4 regions of the Sphingobium sp. FG58 genome follow, and region 3 is predicted to be linked to each of the others. Evidence: predicted binding sites of a transcription regulator. Region 3 holds the regulator's gene; each other region holds the start of a gene.
What was found. The regulator LexA, encoded in region 3, represses DNA repair genes until DNA is damaged. The targets are predictions, from matches to a motif close to GTTCCNCNCTTGTTCT.

Region 1: ACODR8_RS17840 (MmcB family DNA repair protein) is a predicted target of LexA. The motif match lies at 1,970-1,985, and genes of this name have one in related genera.
Region 2: uvrA (excinuclease ABC subunit UvrA) is a predicted target of LexA. The motif match lies at 2,157-2,172, and genes of this name have one in related genera.
Region 4: ACODR8_RS06400 (S24 family peptidase) is a predicted target of LexA. The motif match lies at 2,861-2,876, and genes of this name have one in related genera.

The regions. Positions count from the first base shown of each region.
Region 1 is NZ_JBMDJF010000023.1:1,281-6,316, forward strand. Features, by position in the region: gene ACODR8_RS17825 (YcgN family cysteine cluster protein) at 1-141, opposite strand, end outside; gene ACODR8_RS17830 (SCO family protein) at 129-782, opposite strand; gene ACODR8_RS17835 (ankyrin repeat domain-containing protein) at 824-1,450, shown strand; gene ACODR8_RS17840 (MmcB family DNA repair protein) at 1,464-1,958, opposite strand; gene ACODR8_RS17845 (cell wall hydrolase) at 2,070-2,741, opposite strand; gene ACODR8_RS17850 (DUF1491 family protein) at 2,919-3,272, opposite strand; gene ACODR8_RS17855 (PaaI family thioesterase) at 3,262-3,732, opposite strand; gene ACODR8_RS17860 (PTS sugar transporter subunit IIA) at 3,719-4,186, opposite strand; gene hpf (ribosome hibernation-promoting factor, HPF/YfiA family) at 4,318-4,926, opposite strand; gene dnaQ (DNA polymerase III subunit epsilon) at 5,003-5,036, opposite strand, start outside.
Region 2 is NZ_JBMDJF010000009.1:24,421-29,456, forward strand. Features, by position in the region: gene uvrA (excinuclease ABC subunit UvrA) at 1-2,146, opposite strand, end outside; gene ACODR8_RS12420 (UrcA family protein) at 3,114-3,446, shown strand; gene ACODR8_RS12425 (LytR/AlgR family response regulator transcription factor) at 3,579-4,322, opposite strand; gene ACODR8_RS12430 (sensor histidine kinase) at 4,328-5,036, opposite strand, start outside.
Region 3 is NZ_JBMDJF010000002.1:189,476-194,511, forward strand. Features, by position in the region: gene trpD (anthranilate phosphoribosyltransferase) at 1-138, shown strand, start outside; gene trpC (indole-3-glycerol phosphate synthase TrpC) at 135-926, shown strand; gene moaC (cyclic pyranopterin monophosphate synthase MoaC) at 923-1,393, shown strand; gene ACODR8_RS03695 (molybdopterin molybdotransferase MoeA) at 1,390-2,574, shown strand; gene lexA (transcriptional repressor LexA) at 2,698-3,369, shown strand; gene ACODR8_RS03705 (ComEC/Rec2 family competence protein) at 3,360-5,036, opposite strand, start outside.
Region 4 is NZ_JBMDJF010000003.1:330,686-335,721, reverse strand. Features, by position in the region: gene ACODR8_RS06425 (putative O-glycosylation ligase, exosortase A system-associated) at 1-94, opposite strand, end outside; gene ACODR8_RS06420 (hypothetical protein) at 87-209, opposite strand; gene ACODR8_RS06415 (TIGR04063 family PEP-CTERM/XrtA system glycosyltransferase) at 301-1,527, shown strand; gene ACODR8_RS06410 (hypothetical protein) at 1,587-2,450, shown strand; gene ACODR8_RS06405 (hypothetical protein) at 2,455-2,826, opposite strand; gene ACODR8_RS06400 (S24 family peptidase) at 3,124-3,792, shown strand; gene ACODR8_RS06395 (XdhC family protein) at 3,834-4,751, shown strand; gene ACODR8_RS06390 (YbdD/YjiX family protein) at 4,923-5,036, opposite strand, start outside.

The DNA of each region.
Region 1 (5,036 bases), on a different contig from region 3:
ATTGGTGGGGTAGATATGCCCCGTATCCTCATCTTCCGCCTTGTGCAGGCAGCATTTGCCACAGCCATCGCACAACGCCTCCCATTGGGCAGCGTCGAGCGTGTGGAGAGGCTTTTCCCAGAAGTGCGTCACTTGACCCATTTTTTGAAGAAAGCGAGGACGATATCTTCCGAGCCTTCATTCTCATTCGGAGTGGCGGGATTATCGACAGGCACTAGCGCGATCGGGCTACCATCTGGTGCGAAAAAATAAGGGGTGCGCGAATGACCAACTAGATACTCGCTACTCCCTTCACTTTTCTCCGCATTATAGATCACAGCAAAATCCTTGGCGACCTTCGCAATCTGCTCCGGCGTGCCGGTCAGGCCTATGAGGCGCGGGTGGAAAGCGGCGACATAGGGTTTCAGGATTGCGGGCGTATCGCGCGCCGGATCGACGCTGATGAAGATCGGCTGCACCTTCGCCGCCAGCGCGGGCTGCGCTTTCTCAAACTGGGCAAAGGCCTGCATGATGCGTTGCAGGTCGACCGGGCAGACATCGGGACAATAGGTATAGCCGAAATAGACCAGGCGATACTGGCCCTTGAAATCGTCCCAGCTTTTGGGCTTGCCATCCTGATCGGTCAGGGTGAAGGGCGCGCCGATCCGCGCGCCAGCCAGTTCGCCCGGCGCACTGTCGCCGCTTGATGCGTTTCCGTCCGCCCCCATATTGCACGCAGCCAGCAAGGCCAGCAGCGGCAGGGCGATCGCAATCTTTGCTTTGTTCATGGTGCCGCCAGCCATGCCTTGCTATGGGCCGATTTGCAAATGATACGGGGCAGATGATGAGCAAGACCGGGTTGAGCGCATGGATGGGTCTGGGACGCGCCGCCGCGCTGACGCTGGCGCTGCTGTCCCCGGTCGCGGCGCAGGCGCAATTTTCCGACAATTATAATTTCCTCAAAGCCGTGAAGGATGCCGACGGGCAGAAGGTCACCGACCTGCTGCAAAAACCCGGCTCCACCGTGGTCAACAGCCGCGACGTCACGACCGGCGAAACCGCGCTGCACATCGTCATCGCGCGGCGCGACGCCACCTGGCTCGCCTTCATGCTGGCCAAGGGGGCCAACCCCAATCTGGCCGACAATGCGGGTAATCCCCCGCTGATGAAGGCGGTGCAGGGCCGGTTCGAGGAAGGCGTGCGCACGCTGATCGCCCATGGCGCGCAGGTGGACAAGACCAATGGCAGCGGCGAAACCCCGCTGATCCGTGCGGTGCAGTTGCGCGACCTGGGCCTTGTCCGGCTGCTGGTGGCGCAGGGCGCCAATCCCGACAAGCGCGACAGCATCGCCGGCATGTCCGCCCGCGACTATGCCAACCGCGACAACCGCACCCCCGGCCTCATCGAAGCCCTAGCCGCCGCCAAAACCAGCGCAGCGCCCAAGGGACCGGTGCAGGGTCCGGTGTTCTGAGGCAAAACGCCGCCTACCACCCGATCTCCGCCGCATGATCGGGGTCGCTGATCGCTGTCAGCCGCCGCGCCGCGCGCCGGGCAAAGCGTAACGTCTCCGCCTTGCGCCGGGCCGCGGCCAATGGCTCGATCGGCGCGGGGCGGACCAGTTCGGCGTCATATTGGTCCGCGACGATCAGCCCGGTGCGCGCGGGCCATAGCGCCTCACTGTCGAACAGGGACAGGTCGAACCCCATCGGCACCGCCCAATAATAGCGATCGCAATAGTCGAAATAGTCGGGCCACTTCATGTCGCCCAGCAAATCCGCGCGGCTGCATTTGATCTCCACGATCGTCAGCCGCCCTGCCCCGTCGATCGCCATGATGTCGGCACGCCGCCCGTTGGGCAGCGGCACTTCCAATATGCCGCTCATGTCATGGCGAAAGAACAGCCGCAACGTCCCCCGCGCCACCGCCAGCGCGGTGCCGTCGGTCAACGGGGAACAGCTTTCGATCGGGGCGCTACTCATGGCGCGACTTTAGAACAGGTCGGGAACAAAAGAAAAGGCCGATTCGGCAAACACCAAATCGGCCTTTTCATGATCCACCCCAAAAGATGCGCGCCAATCGCGCGCCGTCCCTCAACGATAGAAAATATGATTGTCGATCATCGCCAGCTTGGCCTTGCCCCAACCCGGCGAAACGCGGCGGGCGTGGAAGAAAAGCGCGCCTTCGGCCGGGCTGTTCCAGCTGTCGTTCATCGCGATCTGGGCGATGGCGACGGCTTCGCGCCAATCGCGGCTGTCGATGCGGATCGGCGGCATCCCGTGGCCACGCACGAAGCTGAACTGGCTGGGCTGATAGACGACGCCGCACAGGCTGTCGGCGAAACGGCCAGACTTGGCGCGGTTGATGATCACCCGTGCCACGGCCAGCTGGCCTTCCAGGCTTTCGCCCTTGGATTCGAAATAGACCGCTCCGGCCAGGCACTTCATGTCGCCGTCCACGGCTTCTGCGTCGCCATGGGCGGCAACCAGCGCGGACAGGCTGCTCGCCTGGACGTCGGATTCGGGAGAATAAGTGCGGTCGGCCTTGGAGGCCGAGGCCAGCGGCTGCACGATTTCGCGCGGCGCGGCAAAAGTGATGGCGGGCTTTTGGGCGGCCGCGGGCGCTGGAATCAGCGCATTGTCCCTGGACAGGGAAGCTACCGACTGGACCGACTCACCGGCGATCGACATATCGGAAGCGGTCACTGCCGCTGTGGCGGACAGTGCAAATGCCACGATGATCGCGGCTCTCAGACGAAAACTCATTACTACTCAAAAACGTGCGGTTCTTGGCCTTAAACGTCGTTTTTTAACACATATTCCCTGACGTTGGGCCGCCCCCCGTCTGCGTGTTTACAACATTCACCCCCCTTGGACGAATGCAGCAACCTGCGCGTTCAGCGTGGGCGGGCCTCTGCACGGACCATTGCACTATGTCAACGATCAGCAGATCGTTTCAGCGGCAAACCGTTCTGCTTCCGGGATATCGAGTTCAACGATCCACAGATCGGGGTCCGATCTGCGCCGACGCGCCACATAGGTGGCAAGCGCCTCCGGCCCCTCCTCCGGGGAAGGTCCACAACGCATCAACGCATGACCCCCTGCAAAGTTCGATACCCGTTCGAACAATCCAGTTTCCCGCCCCTTTTCAAGCGCTTGTATGAGTATGACGCCGCTGGTCGCGTCGCCCTTGACCAGCACCATCGCAAAGCCGCCCGCAGCGTTGGTGCGTCGCACCAGCGCGTTGACCAGAATCGCACTGGTCAGCCGCGCATTGTCCTGCGACTCAGCCACCATATCCCGGCAACGATGACAGCGGGAATTGCGACCGCATGAAGGTGCCGGTGCCGCGGCCAACTTCCTCGCCCTCTGAATCGACCAGACTCGCCTCGGCCACATAAACGCGGCGCTTGCCGCTGATCCAGCGCCCCTCGGCGCGAATCCGGCCGGGCGCGATCGGCCGGGTGAACAGCAGGTTGAAGGCGGTGGTCAGCAGGAATCGGTCGCTGACCAAGCTGTTGGCCGCGTAAAAGGCGGCATCGTCCAGCATCTTGAAATAGACGGTGCCATGGACGGCACCGGCGGCATGGAACTGGCTCTCATCGACATCGAAATCGATGACGCAGCGGCCCGGCTCCTGAATCGCAATCTCCGACCGGAACAGCCGGTTGATCGGCGCGGAGCGATAGAGATTTTCCAGCGCACGGAAATGCGCGGCCTCGCCGCTGGCGGGCGCGCCTGTCTCAGGCAGCGTCACGCGCCCCGCCACCGGCCAGCAGCGCGTGGAGCGCGGCGGCAGACTTGGCCCCGCGCAACCGCACGACCTGATTTTCGTCGCGCAGATAGCGCGATACCCGCGCCAATGTCTTGAGATGTTCCGCGCCGCTATCCACCGGCGAAAGCAGGGCAAAGACGATATCGACCGGCGCATCGTCCACCGCATCGAACGGCACCGGCGGATCGAGCAACACGACCATGCCGCACATCCGCTCCAGCCCGGCAATCTTGGCATGGGGAATGGCGACACCGCCGCCAAAGCCGGTCGAACCCAGCCGCTCCCGCTCGAACAGAGCGTCGCCAACCTCGTCGGCGTCCAGCCCATAGGCGCAGGACGCCAGCGCCGCGATCTTCTGGAACAACTGCTTCTTGCCGTTCACCGAAAGGCCCGTGGCGAGCGCGTCCGCTGAAACGATGTCGTGGAAATCAACCATGGTCTGTCCGAACCAGCCGAGCCGCGCCCAGCCTGGGGTCTAGATGCGCGGCGATCGGGGAATATAAAGCCCGGCCCCATAAGCCGCCTGCACCATCAGGTCAACAGGCGGCCCATGGCAGATGGCCCGGTTCAGCTCGCCGCCAAACGCGGTTCGACCCAACCGATCGTACCGTCATGGCGACGATAGACCATATTATAGGCCGCGGTCCCGGCATTGACGAACAGCAGCGCATTGGTGTTGCGCAGGTCGAGCATCATGACCGCGTCGGACACGCTGGCTTCGGGGATATCGACGCGGGTTTCCGCGACGATCAGCGGCGAATCCTCGACCACCTCCTCATGCTCGTCCACGGGCGAGGCGAAAATGGTATAGCCCGCCCCGTCAATATCATCGACGCTGAAGCTGTTGACCCGCTGCGCTTCGGCGGCGGTCGCCTGGCTGTGCCGGTCCTTCAGACGGCGCATGTAACGGCGCAGCTGCTTTTCGATCCGGTCCGCCGCCTGGTCGAAGGACGGATGCGCCTCCTGCGCCTCGCCTGCTCCTTTCAGGATCAGGCCAGTCATGACATGACAGACGATGTCGCAGTGGAAGGCGCCGTGCGGCGCGGGTCGAAAGGTCACATGGGCCGAAATCGTGCGGGAAAAATATTTCTCGGCCATCGCCTCCATGCGGTCGGCGACATGCTGCTTGAGCGCATCGCCCGTGTCGACCTGATGCCCGGAAACACGAATATCCATATGCCTTCTCCTTATTCTTGCCGGGTCGCAGGAAGCGGCCCGGATGACCTGGAGGCACGGACACGGACCGTTTTTGTCAGCCCGGCTGCGCCTCCTCCAGCCAGATCGGC
Region 2 (5,036 bases), on a different contig from region 3:
GCGACTGGTCGATGTCGATCACCTTGTCGCAATGTTCCAGGCCCGTCACCTTGTCATGCGCGCCGGCCAGGATGCGCGCGCCATTGAGGGCGCGGGCGCTGGCGGCGTAGAGCGTGTCGATGGTGAAGCTGGACTTGCCAGAGCCGGAGACGCCGGTGATGCAGGTGAAGGTGCCGAGCGGGATGCTGGCCGTGACGCCGGTGAGGTTGTTGGCGCGGGCGTTGTGGACGGTGATCTTCTTGCCATTGCCCTTGCGGCGCTTGGCCGGCACGTCGATGCGGCGAGTGCCATTGAGATAATCGGCGGTGAGGCTGTTTTTGGCTTTCAGGATTTCAGGCAGCGTGCCTTGGGCCACGATCTGCCCGCCATGGATGCCCGCGCCCGGCCCCATATCGACAATATAGTCGGCGTGGCGGATCGCATCCTCGTCATGCTCGACGACGATGACGCTGTTGCCGAGGTCGCGGAGGCGCTTCAGCGTCACGAGCAGCCGGTCATTGTCGCGCTGGTGCAGGCCGATCGAGGGCTCGTCGAGGACGTAGAGGACGCCGGACAGGCCGCTGCCGATCTGCGACGCGAGGCGAATGCGCTGGGATTCGCCGCCCGACAGGGTGCCTGACGTGCGGTCGAGGTTGAGATAATCGAGGCCGACATTGTTGAGGAAGCCCAGGCGCTCGACAATTTCCTTGAGGATGGCCTTGGCGATCTGGTTCTGCTGGTCGTTGAGTTTCTCCGGCATCGCGGTGAAGAAATTGAGCGCGTCCACGACCGAGCGGCGGGTGGAGAGCGAGATGTCCTCGCCCGCGATCTTGACTGCGAGCGCTTCGGGTTTCAGGCGCGCGCCGTGGCAGGTTTCGCAGGGCTGGGCGCGCTGATATTTGGAGAGTTCCTCGCGCATCCAGGCGGATTCGGTCTGGAGCAGGCGGCGGTTGAGGTTACCGATGACGCCCTCAAACGCTTTCTTCACCTCATAGCTTTTGCGGCCGTCCATGAATTTGAGCGTCACCGGCTCGCCGCCGGTGCCGTGGAGGATGATGAGCTTCACCTCGCCAGGCAGGTCGGCCCAGGGCGTGTCAAGGCTGAACCCGAATTCCCTGGCGAGGGAGCCGAGGACTTGCATATAATAAGGCGAGGGCGGGTTGGATTTGGCCCAGGGGACGACCGCGCCCTTCTTGAGGGACAGGGCTTCGTTGGGGACGACGAGTTCGGGGTCGAACTCCTGCCGTTCGCCCAGGCCATCGCAGGCGGGGCAGGCGCCCATCGGCGCGTTGAAGGAGAAGAGGCGCGGCTCGATCTCCGCAATGGTGAAGCCGCTGACGGGGCAGGCGAATTTTTCGCTGAACACGATGCGGTTTGCCGGGATGCCGGACCCCTTCATCTTCTTGTCGGCTGCGGGGGCTTCATCCTCGCGGCCCGGTACGACGCCATCGGCCAGATCGACAAACGCCAGCCCGTCCGCGAGTTTCAGCGCCTGCTCGAAACTGTCGGCGAGGCGTGTACCCATGTCGGGTTCCACGGCCAGGCGGTCGACCACGACTTCGATGTCATGCTTATATTTCTTGTCGAGTGCGGGGGCGTCCTCGATCAGCATCATCTCGCCGTCGATGCGCACGCGGGTGTAGCCCGCCTTCTGCCATTCGGCCAGTTCCTTGCGATACTCGCCCTTGCGCCCGCGCACGACGGGGGCGAGGAGGTAGAAGCGGGTGCCTTGTGGCAGGAGCATCACGCGATCGACCATCTGGCTGACGGTCTGGGCGCTGATCGGCAGGCCGGTCACGGGGCTGTAGGGGATGCCGACGCGCGCCCACAGGAGCCGCATATAATCGTAGATTTCGGTGACGGTCGCGACGGTGGAGCGCGGGTTTTTCGACGTCGTTTTCTGCTCGATACTGATCGCGGGGCTCAAGCCCTCGATATGTTCGACATCGGGCTTCTGCATCATCTCCAGAAACTGGCGCGCATAGGCGGAGAGCGATTCCACATAGCGCCGTTGTCCTTCGGCATAGATGGTGTCGAAGGCGAGCGAGCTTTTGCCCGATCCCGACAGGCCGGTGATGACGATCAGGCTGTCGCGCGGCAGATCGACATCGACGCCCTTGAGATTATGCTCGCGCGCGCCGCGCACGGAAATATGGGTCAGACTCATGGGGCGTGTTGTTCCAGATTTGTTCTGTTCGGGCAAGACCATCTGCCGGTCGTCCCGACAGATGGGGCGAGCGCATGGATTTGAGAAGGGAAAATCCGCACGGTGGAGCGGAAAGAGGTTTGTCCTGCACCAAAGACATGAGCGCGCCGTCATATGTTATGTCGGATTTTCTTGGCTATGACGTAGCGTTATCGACCCAAGTCGAGGGTGCGCTGGCTTTCGCTGGATGGCCGTCGCCAGGGGCATGATGTCGTTGGTGGACGCGGGTTGACGGTTTGTCGTCGAGGGATGCTGCCGGGCGTGTTGCGGGGGCGGGTTGTCGAACGGCGGGTTCGCGGGGCCGTGTTGGAGCTATGATGGGCGTCATGCAGGATACGGTTACGCGAATGTCGCACCGTCTTTCCCGCAACAGTTCATCCTGATCCCGGTGCCCGACAGCATCCTGGATACGCCCCCGGCCATCCCTTGCGCCGGGGGCGTTTTACAAAGCCAATCGACAATTAGCCCATGTGGGCCTGCAAAGCGCGATTTTCTGCGCTCCGGTGCTCACCTACTTTGAGTAGGCTGCGCTCCGGTGCTCCAAAATCACACTTTTCGCCTCCACCTGAACTAACTGTCGATCGGCTCTGGCTTGCTTTCCGCTCCGAGCGGACCTTCCCCAAATATAATAGTTGTGAGCATGGGCTTTCCGTTACGGCACATGTCGTTTGGCGGGGCGTTGATGTCGTTCGTCGCGCTGTTTGTCTGTGCCGCGTGGCGCTTTGTCGACGGGAGTGTCGTTGGCCGATGCGGAGTGCTGCCGGTCGAACCGGGCGGGCGCGCTGACCGCCATGCGCCTAAACAGGGTTGGCGAACGGGAGACGGCGCTGCCCCCAAAGACCTAAAGGCCCGCCCCGTTCGCACCCGGACCGCCGCCAGCCCCTAACAGGCAGCGGCCGGGCCACAGCAGATTTGAGGAGATAGCCCGATGTTCCGTTCCACCCTTTTCGCCGCGCTGGGTTCGCTTGCGCTGATCGCCACCGCCGGTTCGGCTTCCGCCGGAGAATTTGTTTCCAATGGCCGCACGAGCGAAGTGCGCCATGGCGACCTCAACCTGTCCAAGGCGGCGGACCAGCGGCAACTGCGCCAGCGCATCGCCCGCGCCGCCAGCAAGGTGTGCAAGTCGGACGACCGCTTCACCGCGCAGGCGTGCAAGGCCATGGCGATCGCGCAGGTCGAAGCGCCGATCAGTACCGCCATTGCCCGCGCCGAAACCAGCGAACGCTATGCCGATGCAGGCGCGAAGGGCGTGCAGAACTGATTGCAGAATTACCCGCCCAGACGTGAAGAAGCCCGGTGAATGCCGGGCTTTTTTGCGTGGGGCTTGCGCCATGGCCCCTCCGTCAGCGCTTCGCACTGCCACCTTCCCAAAGACAAGCTTGGGGAGGATTTTTTAGCGTCCGGTCATGGCTCTGGCGTTGGCGAGGAAGGTGCGGCCTATGCGGATTTCATTGCCGTCGGTGAGGGCGGCGAACCAGACGCCGCTGCCGTCGTGACGCAGGCGGGCGATATGGTCGCGGCGGACGATGTGAGAGCGGTGGAGGCGGACGAATTGCTGCGGGTCGAGCCGCTCCTCCAGGCTACTGATCGTCTGGTGCAGCAAATAGCTGTGGCTGCCGACATGGAGGCGCATATAGTCGCGCTCCGCCTCTATCCGGTCGATCTGGTCGGTGGCGATGCGGATCAGTTCGGAGCGATGGGGAACCCAGAATTCCTCGGCCCAGTCGGGTTGCGGCTCGGCAGGGGCGGGGGTGCCTTCGGGCGCGCGGTTGCGCAGCGCTGCCTCGACCCGGTCGATCGCGCGGGTCAGGCGATCATGCGCGACCGGCTTGAGCATATAGTCGATAGCGGCAAGGTCGAAGGCTTCGACGGCGAAACCCTCGAACGCGGTGACGAAGATGACCGCCGGGCGGATGCCCATGCGGCCGACCGCGCGGGCGACGCCGATACCGTCGAGCAGGGGCATGGCGATGTCGAGCATGACAAGATCGGGCTTCAGCCCCTCGATCAGGCGCAGCGCGGCTTCGCCATCAGTGGCGGTCCCGACGAGGGCAATGCGCGGTTCGCGCGCACACAGCATCTGGAGCCGCTCGACCGCGAGCGGCTCATCGTCAACGATCATGGTGCGGATGGACATGGGCGTCAGCAACCCCGGCGGATGATGGGCAGAGTGAGAAGGACAGAAAAGCCCTTCTCCTCTCGCGGACCATAAACGATCTGGCCCTGATCGCCAAAGCGCGCCGTCAGCCGATCCCGCACATTGGCGAGGCCAATGCCGCTGCCGCTGTCCGACAGGCTGGGCGGGTTGTCGCCATCGTCGGTAACGGCGATGTGCATCAAGCCGCCATCTTCCCGCGCTGTGATGCGGATCTCGACCGGGCTGGAGGTGCGCGAAACGCCATATTTGATCGCGTTTTCGACGAGCGGCTGGAGGATGAGGCCGGGGACGCAGGCGCTCATCAGGGCGGGGGGGATGTCGATCACCGTATTGAGCCGGTCAGGGAAGCGGACCCCTTCAATATCGAGATAGAGTTTCTGGAGATGGACTTCCTCCTCCAGCGGCACGTCGTCCAGCGGATCGCCGGTCAGGCTGGTGCGGTAGAAGTTGGAGAGCGACATGATCATCTGCTCCGCCTCGTCCCGCCGGTCCTTCATGATCAGGGAGGAGAGGGAGTTGAGCGTGTTGAACAGGAAATGCGGGTTCACCTGATAGCGCAACGAGCGCAGTTCGGCCTGCTGGGCGGCGCGCTCCAGCCGGGCGGCGCGGCGCTCGGTGCGGTGCGCTTCGCTTGCATAGGAGAGGGCGAGATAGAGGCCGGCCCAGGCGGCGAGGAAAAAATAGCGGCTGATC
Region 3 (5,036 bases):
GTGCTGCTCAACGCCGCCGCTGCCCTTGTCGTGGCCGATGCGGTGGCCGATCTTAAGGAAGGCGTAGAGGAAGCGGCCGAGACGATCGACCGTGGCCTTGCCAACGCCCTGCTCAATTGCTGGATTATCTATCAATGACCAACAAGCTGATCGAAATTTGCGATTTCAAGCGTGAGGATGTCGCCCGGCGCAAGGCCATAACGTCGCTGTCGTCGCTCCACGCTCGCGCCAGCGAACAGACACCCCCACGCGGTTTCCGCAAGGCGCTGGACGACGCCGCCCTTTCCGGTTTCGGCCTGATCGCGGAGATCAAGAAAGCCAGCCCGTCCAAAGGCCTGATCCGCGCAGATTTCGATCCCCCTGCCCATGCCCAGGCCTATGCGGCCGGCGGCGCGGCCTGCCTGTCGGTGCTGACCGACGAGCCTTATTTTCAGGGCCATGACGATTATCTGATGGCCGCCCGCTCCGCCTGCGCCATCCCCGTGCTGCGCAAGGATTTCATCGTCGATCCCTGGCAGATCCTCGAAAGCCGTTCGCTCGGCGCGGACGCCATCCTGATCATCGTCGCCGCACTGGACGACGGGCAAATGGCGGAGATTGAGGATGCAGCGCTCGGCCTGGGCATGGATGCGCTGATCGAAGTGCATGACGAGGCGGAAATGGAGCGCGCGCTCAAATTGCGGTCGCGCCTGATCGGCGTGAACAACCGCGACCTGCGTGACTTCAGCGTCGACTTCGCCCGCACCTATGAACTGGTGAGCAAGGCACCGGCGGGTTACACTTTCGTCGCCGAAAGCGGCCTCACCAGCCATGCCGACCTGACCGCCATGGCCGATCATGGCGTGCGCTGCTTCCTGGTCGGCGAAACGCTGATGCGGCAGGCCGATGTCGAGGCGGCGACGCTCAATCTGCTGACTGGCGCGTGACCGGCCTCACCCATCTCGACGCCGACGGTGCGGCTCGCATGGTCGATGTGTCGGCCAAGGCGGTAACCGCGCGCGAAGCGATTGCCAGTGGCCGGATCGACATGATCGCGGACGCCGCCGCCGCGATCGCGCAGGGGCTGGTCAAGAAGGGCGATGTGCTGGCGGTCGCGCGGGTCGCGGGCATCATGGCGGCCAAGCGCACCGCCGACCTGATCCCGCTCTGCCACCCGATCGCACTGAGCGCCGTCAACATCGACTTTGATCTGGACGATAGCGGCGTCACCGTCACCGCCACCGCCCGCACCGCTGGCCAGACCGGGGTGGAGATGGAGGCGCTGACCGCTGCGTCGGTCGCGCTGCTCACCATCTACGACATGGCCAAGGCGATCGATAAGGGCATGATCATCGGCAATGTCCGCCTGATCGCCAAGAGCGGCGGTAAGTCGGGCGACTGGCGCGCGGCATGAGCCTGCTGCCCGTCGCCGAAGCGCAGGCGCGCCTGTTTGCGCTTGCCTCGCCACTGCTTGCGGAGGAAGCGCCCATTGCCGCCTGCACCGGGCGCTGGCTGGCAAGCGATGTGCTGGCGCTGCGCAACCAGCCCTGGGCCGATCTGTCGGCGATGGACGGCTATGCCGTACGCGCCACCGAGTGGCCCGGACCATGGCGGGTCACCGGCGAAAGCGCGGCGGGCGGCTCCGTCCCTGCCCCGCTGGCCCCAGGAGAGGCGTGCCGCATCTTCACCGGCGCTCCATTGCCCGCCGGAGCCGACACGATCCTGATCCAGGAAAATGCCACCCGCGATGGCGATCGACTGACGGCCAGCGACGATCCTTTGCCGGTTGGCCGCAACGTCCGCCCGGCGGCATCGGACTTCGCGACCGACACTGTGTTGCTGTCCGCAGGAACCACCCTCACCCCCGCCTGCATCGCGCTGGCCGTGCTGGGCGGCTATGGCGCGCTGCCTGTGGGGCGTCGTCCTAAAGTCGCGCTGATCTCCACCGGCAACGAACTCGTCCCGCCCGGCGCGCCGACCCCGGCGGGCAGCCTGCCCTCCTCCAACGCAGCAATGCTGGCGGCGATGCTGGCTGCCCTGCCCTGCGACGTCATCGACCTGGGCATCGTCCCCGATGATCTCGACGCCATGACGGCGGCGCTGACACGGGCGGCATCGGCGGACATCATCGTCTCCACCGGCGGCGCATCGGTCGGCGATCATGACATGGTCCGCCCCGCCTTTGCGCAAGCAGGCGGCGCGCTCGATTTCTGGAAGATCAGGATGCGGCCCGGCAAGCCGCTCATGGCCGGAACGCTGGGCGATGCTGTGTTTCTGGGTCTGCCCGGCAATCCGGTATCGGCCTTCGTCACAGCGACCCTGTTCCTGTTGCCGCTGGTCCGCCATCGCGCCGGATCGACCACGCCGCTGCCGCGCATGACACAAGCGCGCCTTGCCGCGCCGCTACCCGCCACCGGCGATCGCGACGATTATCTGCGCGCCTATCGTGGCGAGGCTGGCATCGTCTCGGTCACGTCGCAGGACAGCGCCGCAACGGCCGCCATGGCAATGGCCGACTGCCTGATCCTGCGTCCGGCCGGCTCACCTTCTGCGGCCACGGGCGACATGGTCACCATCCTGCCACTGATGGACTGAAGCTTCAGTTGTGCCGCCGTTCACGCGGTGGATCGGCGACAAGAACGACCACATGTTGCTCGCTTGACTCGCCCCCTTCCGTTTCCTATGTGTTCCTTATACGTTCCATGGAGGACCGCAGGCATGTTGACCCTCAAGCAGCAGGAATTGCTGAGTTTCATCCAGACCCGGCTGGAGGAAGGCGGTGTGTCTCCTTCTTTCGAGGAGATGAAGGATGCGCTCGACCTGCGATCCAAGTCCGGCATCCACCGGCTCATCAACGCGCTGGAGGAACGCGGCTTCATCCGCCGCCTGCCCAACCGCGCGCGCGCGCTGGAGGTGCTGAAGCTCCCCGACGCCATGCATCGGCCGCCGGCACCGGTTGCCCCGGCCAAGCCGCAACTGGCCCCCAGCCTGCCCGTCGCTGCCAATGATGTGATCGAAATCCCGCTGCATGGCCGCATCGCTGCGGGCGTCCCGATCGAGGCGATGGAGGGACAGAATATGTTGTCCGTCCCTGCCGCCTTGCTGGGGGCTGGCGACCATTATGCGCTGGAAGTTTCGGGCGATTCGATGATGGAAGCGGGCATTCTCGACGGCGATTTCGCGCTGATCCAGCGCACCGACACCGCCCGCGAGGGCCAGATCGTCGTCGCCCTGATCGATGACGCAGAAGCCACGCTCAAATATTTCCGCCGCGAAGGCCAGCGCGTCCGGCTCGACCCGGCCAACAGCGCCTATGAACCGCAACTCTATGATTCGCGGCAGGTGCGGATCCAGGGCAAGCTGGCAGGACTGCTGCGCCGCTATAATTGAGGACGACGAGGGCGGCGGCGCGGCGTGACGATCCAGGGATGGGCGTCGCCCGCCGCCCGCACCGTACTGACCCGCGCATCGTCCAGGTCGATGGCAATGCCGCCGGTTCGCGCCAGGAGCCGCCGGTCGATTTTCAACCAGCGCGGACGGCACCAAGTGGGCAGTCCGCGATCGGCAATCACAATATCGGCGGCGGCACATTCCTTGCTGAACAAGGTCCGTTCGACCAGCATGTCGCTGCGAGTGGCCAGCACATGCCAGCGCCGCCCGCCCGCCTGCATCCCGACAGCACATAAATCCTTCGAACAGCGCGCCTGCGGCAGGTCCGCCATCGCGTCTAGCGGACCGTCATAGCCCGCACTTTCCACGAGCGTATCGCGCACATAATCCCCCGCCCCCGCGCGCAACAACGCCATCCCGCCGCCTGCCGTCCGCACCGCGACATGACGCCCATCGCCGGTCACCAATATGTCGGGCGGTGACAGCAACAACATGCCCACGACACCGATCACCACCGGCCCAAGCCCCAGCCAGCGCCACCCGCTGCGCCACAACAGGCACCACAGCAGCCCACCGATCATCAGGGCAAACAGCCAGGATGGCACCGCCGGCGTCAGCATCGTCGCCATCGGACTCGCCGCCACGCCATGCGCGATCAACAGCAACAGGTTCAGCGCCTGCGCCGTCATCCACCAGAAGGGCGCGCCCAGACCCACCAGATCGAACAGCAGCGCCAGTGCCTCCAGCGGCATCACGACAAAGGTGGTCAGCGGAATCGCAACCAGATTGGCAAACGCGCCCAGCATCCCGGCTTTGTGAAAATGGAACAGCGCGATCGGCATCAACACCAGTTCGACCGCAATGCCGGTCATCAGCGTCGCGCCCAGCACCCGCCCCGCCTTGCGCGTCCAATCCTCGTCCCGCGCACTCGCAAATGCGCGAAAACGCGGATGCTCGGCCAGGGCGACCAGTGCAGTGACCGCGGCAAAGCTCATCTGGAAACTCGGCCCCGTCACCGCTTCGGGCCAGAAAGCAAGCACGATCAGTGCGCCCACCGCCACCAACCGCAACGTGATCGCATCGCGCCCCAGCGCCAGTCCGCCCAGCACCAGCAGCGCGGCAATGCAGGAGCGCAACGTCGGCACTTCCGCCCCTGTCAGCAGCGTATAGCCAATCCCCGCCAGCGCGCCTCCCGCCGCCGCGATCAGCATCAGCGGCCAGTCGAGCGCCGCCCGTTGGCTCAATGCCATCACCCGCATCAGCAGGAAAATCACTGCGCCGATCAGCGCGGTCACATGCAGCCCGCTGATCGAGAGCAGGTGCGCCAACCCGCTGCGCCGCATCGCCTCCGCGTCCGCCTCCGCAATCGCGCCCTGATCCCCCGTCGCCAGCGCGACCGCAATGCCCTGCGCGGGGCCATCGACCTGCTTGCGAATATGCGCGAACAGGCGCGCCCGCAGCGGTGGCGGGGCGGTCGATGGGCGGACAACCTCCACCGGGCGCAGCGCCTTGCCGGTTGCGCCAATCCCCTGAAAATAGGCGCGCGCGGCAAAATCATAGCCACCCGGCACACTGGGCGGCGCAGGCGGCATCAGTCGCGCGCGAAAGCGGATCACCGCCCCCTCGCCCAATCCCGCCGGAACGTCCGCCTCGGCTATGTTGACCCG
Region 4 (5,036 bases), on a different contig from region 3:
CGATATAGGCATAGACCGCGACCAGCAGGAACGGCCGCCTAAGCCCCATCAGGAAAAATACGGCCAGGAAGGCGAGGAAGAACAGGTCACGCATCGCGTGGGCTCTCCTCTACCGGTGGATCACGATCCAGATCGGCGCGCGGCAACAGCCGCCACGCGGCGAGCAGGATCACGCCATGGCTGATCAGCAGGGACAGGGTGTCGATCATTGCGTCTTGGTGGTTCCACTGGCTACCAGACCCTCCCTAACGCGACACAGTTGACGGGCCGTTAAACCTTTTGTGGTTAAGTCCATGGGCTATGACCCATATTCTTCATGTGCTGGACCACAGCCTGCCACTGCACAGCGGCTACACCTTCCGCACCCGCGCCATATTGCGGGCGCAGCTGGCCAGGGGCTGGGAGGTGCGCGGCATAACCGGGCATCGCCACAGCGCGACAGGGCCGCTGGAGGAGCTGGTCGATGGTCTCCATTTCCATCGCACCCCCGGCGCGCCCGCCACCGGCAATCCGGTGCTGCGCGAATGGCGCGACATTGCCGCCCATGCCGACGCGATCGAGGCGCTGGTGCAGCAATGGCGGCCCGACATCATCCACGCCCATTCGCCCGTCTTGAACGCCATCGCCGCGCAGCGCGTCGCCAAGCGCCATGGTATCCCCCTGGTCTATGAAATCCGCGCTTTCTGGGAAGATGCGGCGGTAGGCAACGGCACGGGCACGGAAGGCAGCCCGCGCTACTGGCTGACCCGTCAGCTTGAAACCCATGCGGTGCGCAATGCCGATGCGGTTGCGGTCATCTGCGAAGGACTGCGCAGCGATCTCGCCACGCGCGGCATCGACCCGGCCAAGATCATCGTGTCGCCCAATGGCGTCGATATGGACCAGTTCGGCACACCCGTGCCGCGCGATCCGGCGCTGACGGCGCAACTGGGCCTTGAAGGGGCGGACGTCGTCGGCTTCATCGGAAGCTTCTATGATTATGAAGGGCTGGACGATCTGATCGCCGCGATGCCGCGACTCGTCCGCGCCCGACCAAAAGCCAAGCTGCTGCTGGTGGGCGGTGGCCCGCGCGAACAGGCGTTGCGCGATCAGGCGCTGGCCTCCCCCTTTGCCGACCATATCGTCTTTGTCGGGCGCGTCCCGCACGATCAGGTCGAACATTATTATGCCCAGATCGACATATTGGCCTATCCGCGCAAGGCGATGCGGCTGACCGATCTCGTCACGCCCCTAAAGCCGCTCGAAGCCATGGCGCAGGGGCAGTTAGTCGCCGCGTCCAGCGTCGGCGGCCATCGCGAACTGATCGAGGATGGCGTCACCGGGACCTTGTTCCCGCCCGATGATCCGGCGGGCATGGCCGCTGCGCTGGCGGGCCTGTTTGCCGATCGAACGATCTGGGACGAGCGGCGCGCCGTCGCCCGTGCCTTTGTCGAGCGTGAGCGTAACTGGTCGTCAAACATTTTGCGTTACGAACCTGTTTACCAGCAGCTGCTGGCGCGTCCTACCGGCACGCGCGCGGCTGCCTGAGCGAGGGTTGAAGAAGCAAAGTGGCCATGAAGGCAGCACAGACAAGGGGGATCGCCATCATGGCGCTGGGCGGCCTGGCCGCGGCGCTGTTGGTGCTGTGGATTCCGGTCGGGCTGATCGAAATGGTCGTGGCGTCGAGCGGCCTTTCGGAAAGTTTGCCCGCCGCCGCACCGCCGCTGGGGTTGAAAGCCCGGCTGCTGCTGGCGGGCTTTACCGCGTTGATGGCGGTGGGACTGATGGGGATGATGCGCCGGCAGGACCGGCCAGCTGAACAAGAGGGACGCAGGTTGCGCGTCCAGGGAGCAAGAAAAATGGGTTTCGCCTTTTCCAAACTGACCGCGCTGGCGCGGGGACGTGCTGCCCCTGTCGATGACGCTATTCCATCGCTGCGCCGCGCCGATGCGCACCCCGATGCGCCCGCCCGCGCGCCCATCTTCGCCAGCCGCGACTTCAACGGCCTCGACATTTTCGCCCGCCCCGACGCGATCCGCAGGCCGCTGGTGATGCATCCCGAGCCGGAGCAGGACGCTATCGTTCCGTCCGTCGGTCTGGTCATGCCCAGCGCGCCCATGCCGATCGCCGAGGAAGAATTGCCCCAGCCGACCTTCCAGCGGCCCGCCGCGCCGCTGGTCGAGCCGGATGTAGCGGAGGAAGCGCCGCAAGACGCAGCGCCCGTCACGCCCCCGCCGCTTGATCCCATCCCGACCCAGGGTCTGTCGATCACCGAACTGACCCAGCGGCTGGAACGCGGCCTCGCCCTGCGCAGCCGCGCCCCGGCGGCGGAAACAGGTGCCGTGCGGGTCATCGCCGACATGCCGGTCACACCCGCCGTGCCGGTGCGCGACATGGTGGCGCAGGACGCCGACGACGCCCTGCGCGCAGCGCTCGGTGCATTGCGCAGCATGGCTGGCCGGGGGCGCTAACCCCCTACCAGTCCTCGATCGTCAGCGCGGACAGCTCCAGCCAGATTTCATCCTCGCCCTCCCGCGTGTCGTCGATCGTGATGTCGGCGACGAAATGGCCAGGCAGCTGCCATTCCGCGCTCTCTATGCCTTCGACAAAATCGCAGAGTCGCGTCGCGACCTTCGCGCCCGACAGGCGCAGCGCGATGACATGGCGACGCCCCTCGAACAGGGCGCTGGCCCAGGGGCGGCTGACCGCCCGCTCGATCGTCGTCGGCGCGCCAGCGCGCTTGAGTAGTTGCTCCAGCAGACGCGGCAACGGGTCGCGCTGGGTTTTTCCTATCGGTTTGTTTCGGACCAGATTTTCAGGCCGAAATCCATGATGCACGCTTGTCATTGGCTGATGCTCCTGCGATATGTGTTCATGAAATGTTCTATTCGTCTCCTCACGCGGTCCCCTGGCTCGCGCCCTTGGCGCAGGTCGAAAACCAGCCGTGGATCGCGCGTGCTGGCGCGACCGAAGGTGGTTGGCGGCATGTCATATTGGCGAAGGAATCGTTCGATCGCATGCAACAGCATCGGCTTCTTTCTCCCCTGTTGGTCCGACTCGCCCGCTGCAAGCCGATAGGTATATTCCTATCTCTTAGCCAATTTCCTACTTGTCTAGGAAAATTCCTATCATTATGGACTGGATATGGATGAATCGCAGAACGCCCGGATCGCGCTGGATCGGCTGATTGCCGAACGGGGGGAAAATTATGCCGATCTGTCCCGGCTGATCGGCCGCAACCCCGCCTATATCCAGCAGTTCATCAAACGCGGCACCCCGCGCAAACTGGATGAGGCGGACCGGCATGTGCTGGCCCGCTATTTTGGCGTGGCCGAACAGATGCTGGGGGGCAGCGCCGCGCCGGTGGCTATCCCCTCTCGCACGCGGGGGATGCCCGCGGTGGTGGCGGTGCCGCGCCTGGCGCTGGGCGCGTCGGCGGGCGGCGGCACGCTGGACGATGATGAGCGCGCCGCCGGGGTGATGGCGTTCGACGCCCATTGGCTGCGCCATCTGGGAGTGCGACCGCAGCGCGTCTCGATCATCCGGGTCGACGGCGAATCGATGGCCCCGACGCTCAGCGATGGCGACGACATCATGGTCGATCATGACGATGACGCGACCCGGCTGCGCGACGGCGTCTATGTATTGCGGCTCGACGGAGTCTTGATGGTCAAGCGGATCGCGATGGGCCCCTTGCGCGGGCGCTTCAGCGTCGTCAGCGACAATCTCCATTATCCCGACTGGACCGATATCGACCCGGCGCTGGTGGATATTGTCGGGCGGGTCGTCTGGACTGGCAGGCGTCTGGTCTAGCGGGGTAGGCCTTCCTATCTGTGCGTCGAAGGAGTCCCGGTTTGAACGATAATGGCGCGGTGATTCGCAAGGCTGTGGAGTGGCGCGGCGCAAGGCTGGCGCTGGCGACGGTGGTGTCGACCTGGGGGTCCGCCCCGCGCCCGCGCGGCAGCCATATGATCGTGCATCAGGACGGGCGCTTTGAAGGTAGCATTTCGGGCGGCTGCGTCGAAAGCGACGTGCTGCATCGCGCTGCCGAGGTGATCGCAGGGCGCGCCGCGCATGTCGCCACTTATGGCGTGGCCGATGGCGATGCGTGGGAAGTCGGCCTACCCTGCGGCGGGGAAATCGCCGTCCTTGTCCAGCCGGTGGGGGAGAGCGGCTTTGCGCCCGACCTGTTCGACCGGATCGAGGCGGCGAGTGCGCGGGGCCGGGCGCTGACGCTGGCAACCGACCTTGTCAGCGGGATCACCCGCGCACAGGCGGGCGAGGGCGATTTCCTCAACCGCTATGATCCGCCACGCCGCCTGCTTATCGTCGGCGCGGTGCAGATCGCCCAGTCGCTCGTCCCGCTGGCACAGGCGATCGGCGTGACCCCGGTGGTGATCGACCCGCGCGGTCGGTTCCTGACCGCGGAACGCTTCCCCGGCGTTGAACTGGACGATCGTTGGCCCGACGAAGCGATCGCCGCGCGCTTTCCCGGCGAATCGACGGCGGTGGTGACGCTCAGCCATGATATCAAGATTGACGATCCGGCGCTGGAGGCCGCACTGCGTGCGCCCACCGGCTATGTCGCCGCGCTTGGATCGCGCAAGAGCCATGCCGCGCGGCTGGAGCGGCTGGCCGCGCAGGGCTTCGGAGCGGATGATCTCGCGCGAATCGACGGTCCGGCAGGGCTGGATATCGGCGCGATCGGCGCGGCGGAAATCGCGCTGTCGATCACGGCGGGGATGGTGGCGGGGTTCAACGCCCGGCGCTGAAACAAACTGCCCCCTGCCGCAAGGGATGGGGCAGGGGACACATCCCTCACGCTGTCGGGCAAAAAGGACGCTGCCCCCTAGCAGGATGACCGCACAGATCAATCCTGTTTTGCACCCAGCCTGTAATTTTCTGTCCCAGATTGATATTTTACAGTAGTAATATTACTCGTTTCAGCAACATTTTCCGCCATTTTTGCCGCCATAGCGCGCTTCCTGCCGGTCGCGAAAAAATTGTGTCCGGTCCATGGCAGTCTGGTCGGGATGATGGGTCAGCATATGGCGCAG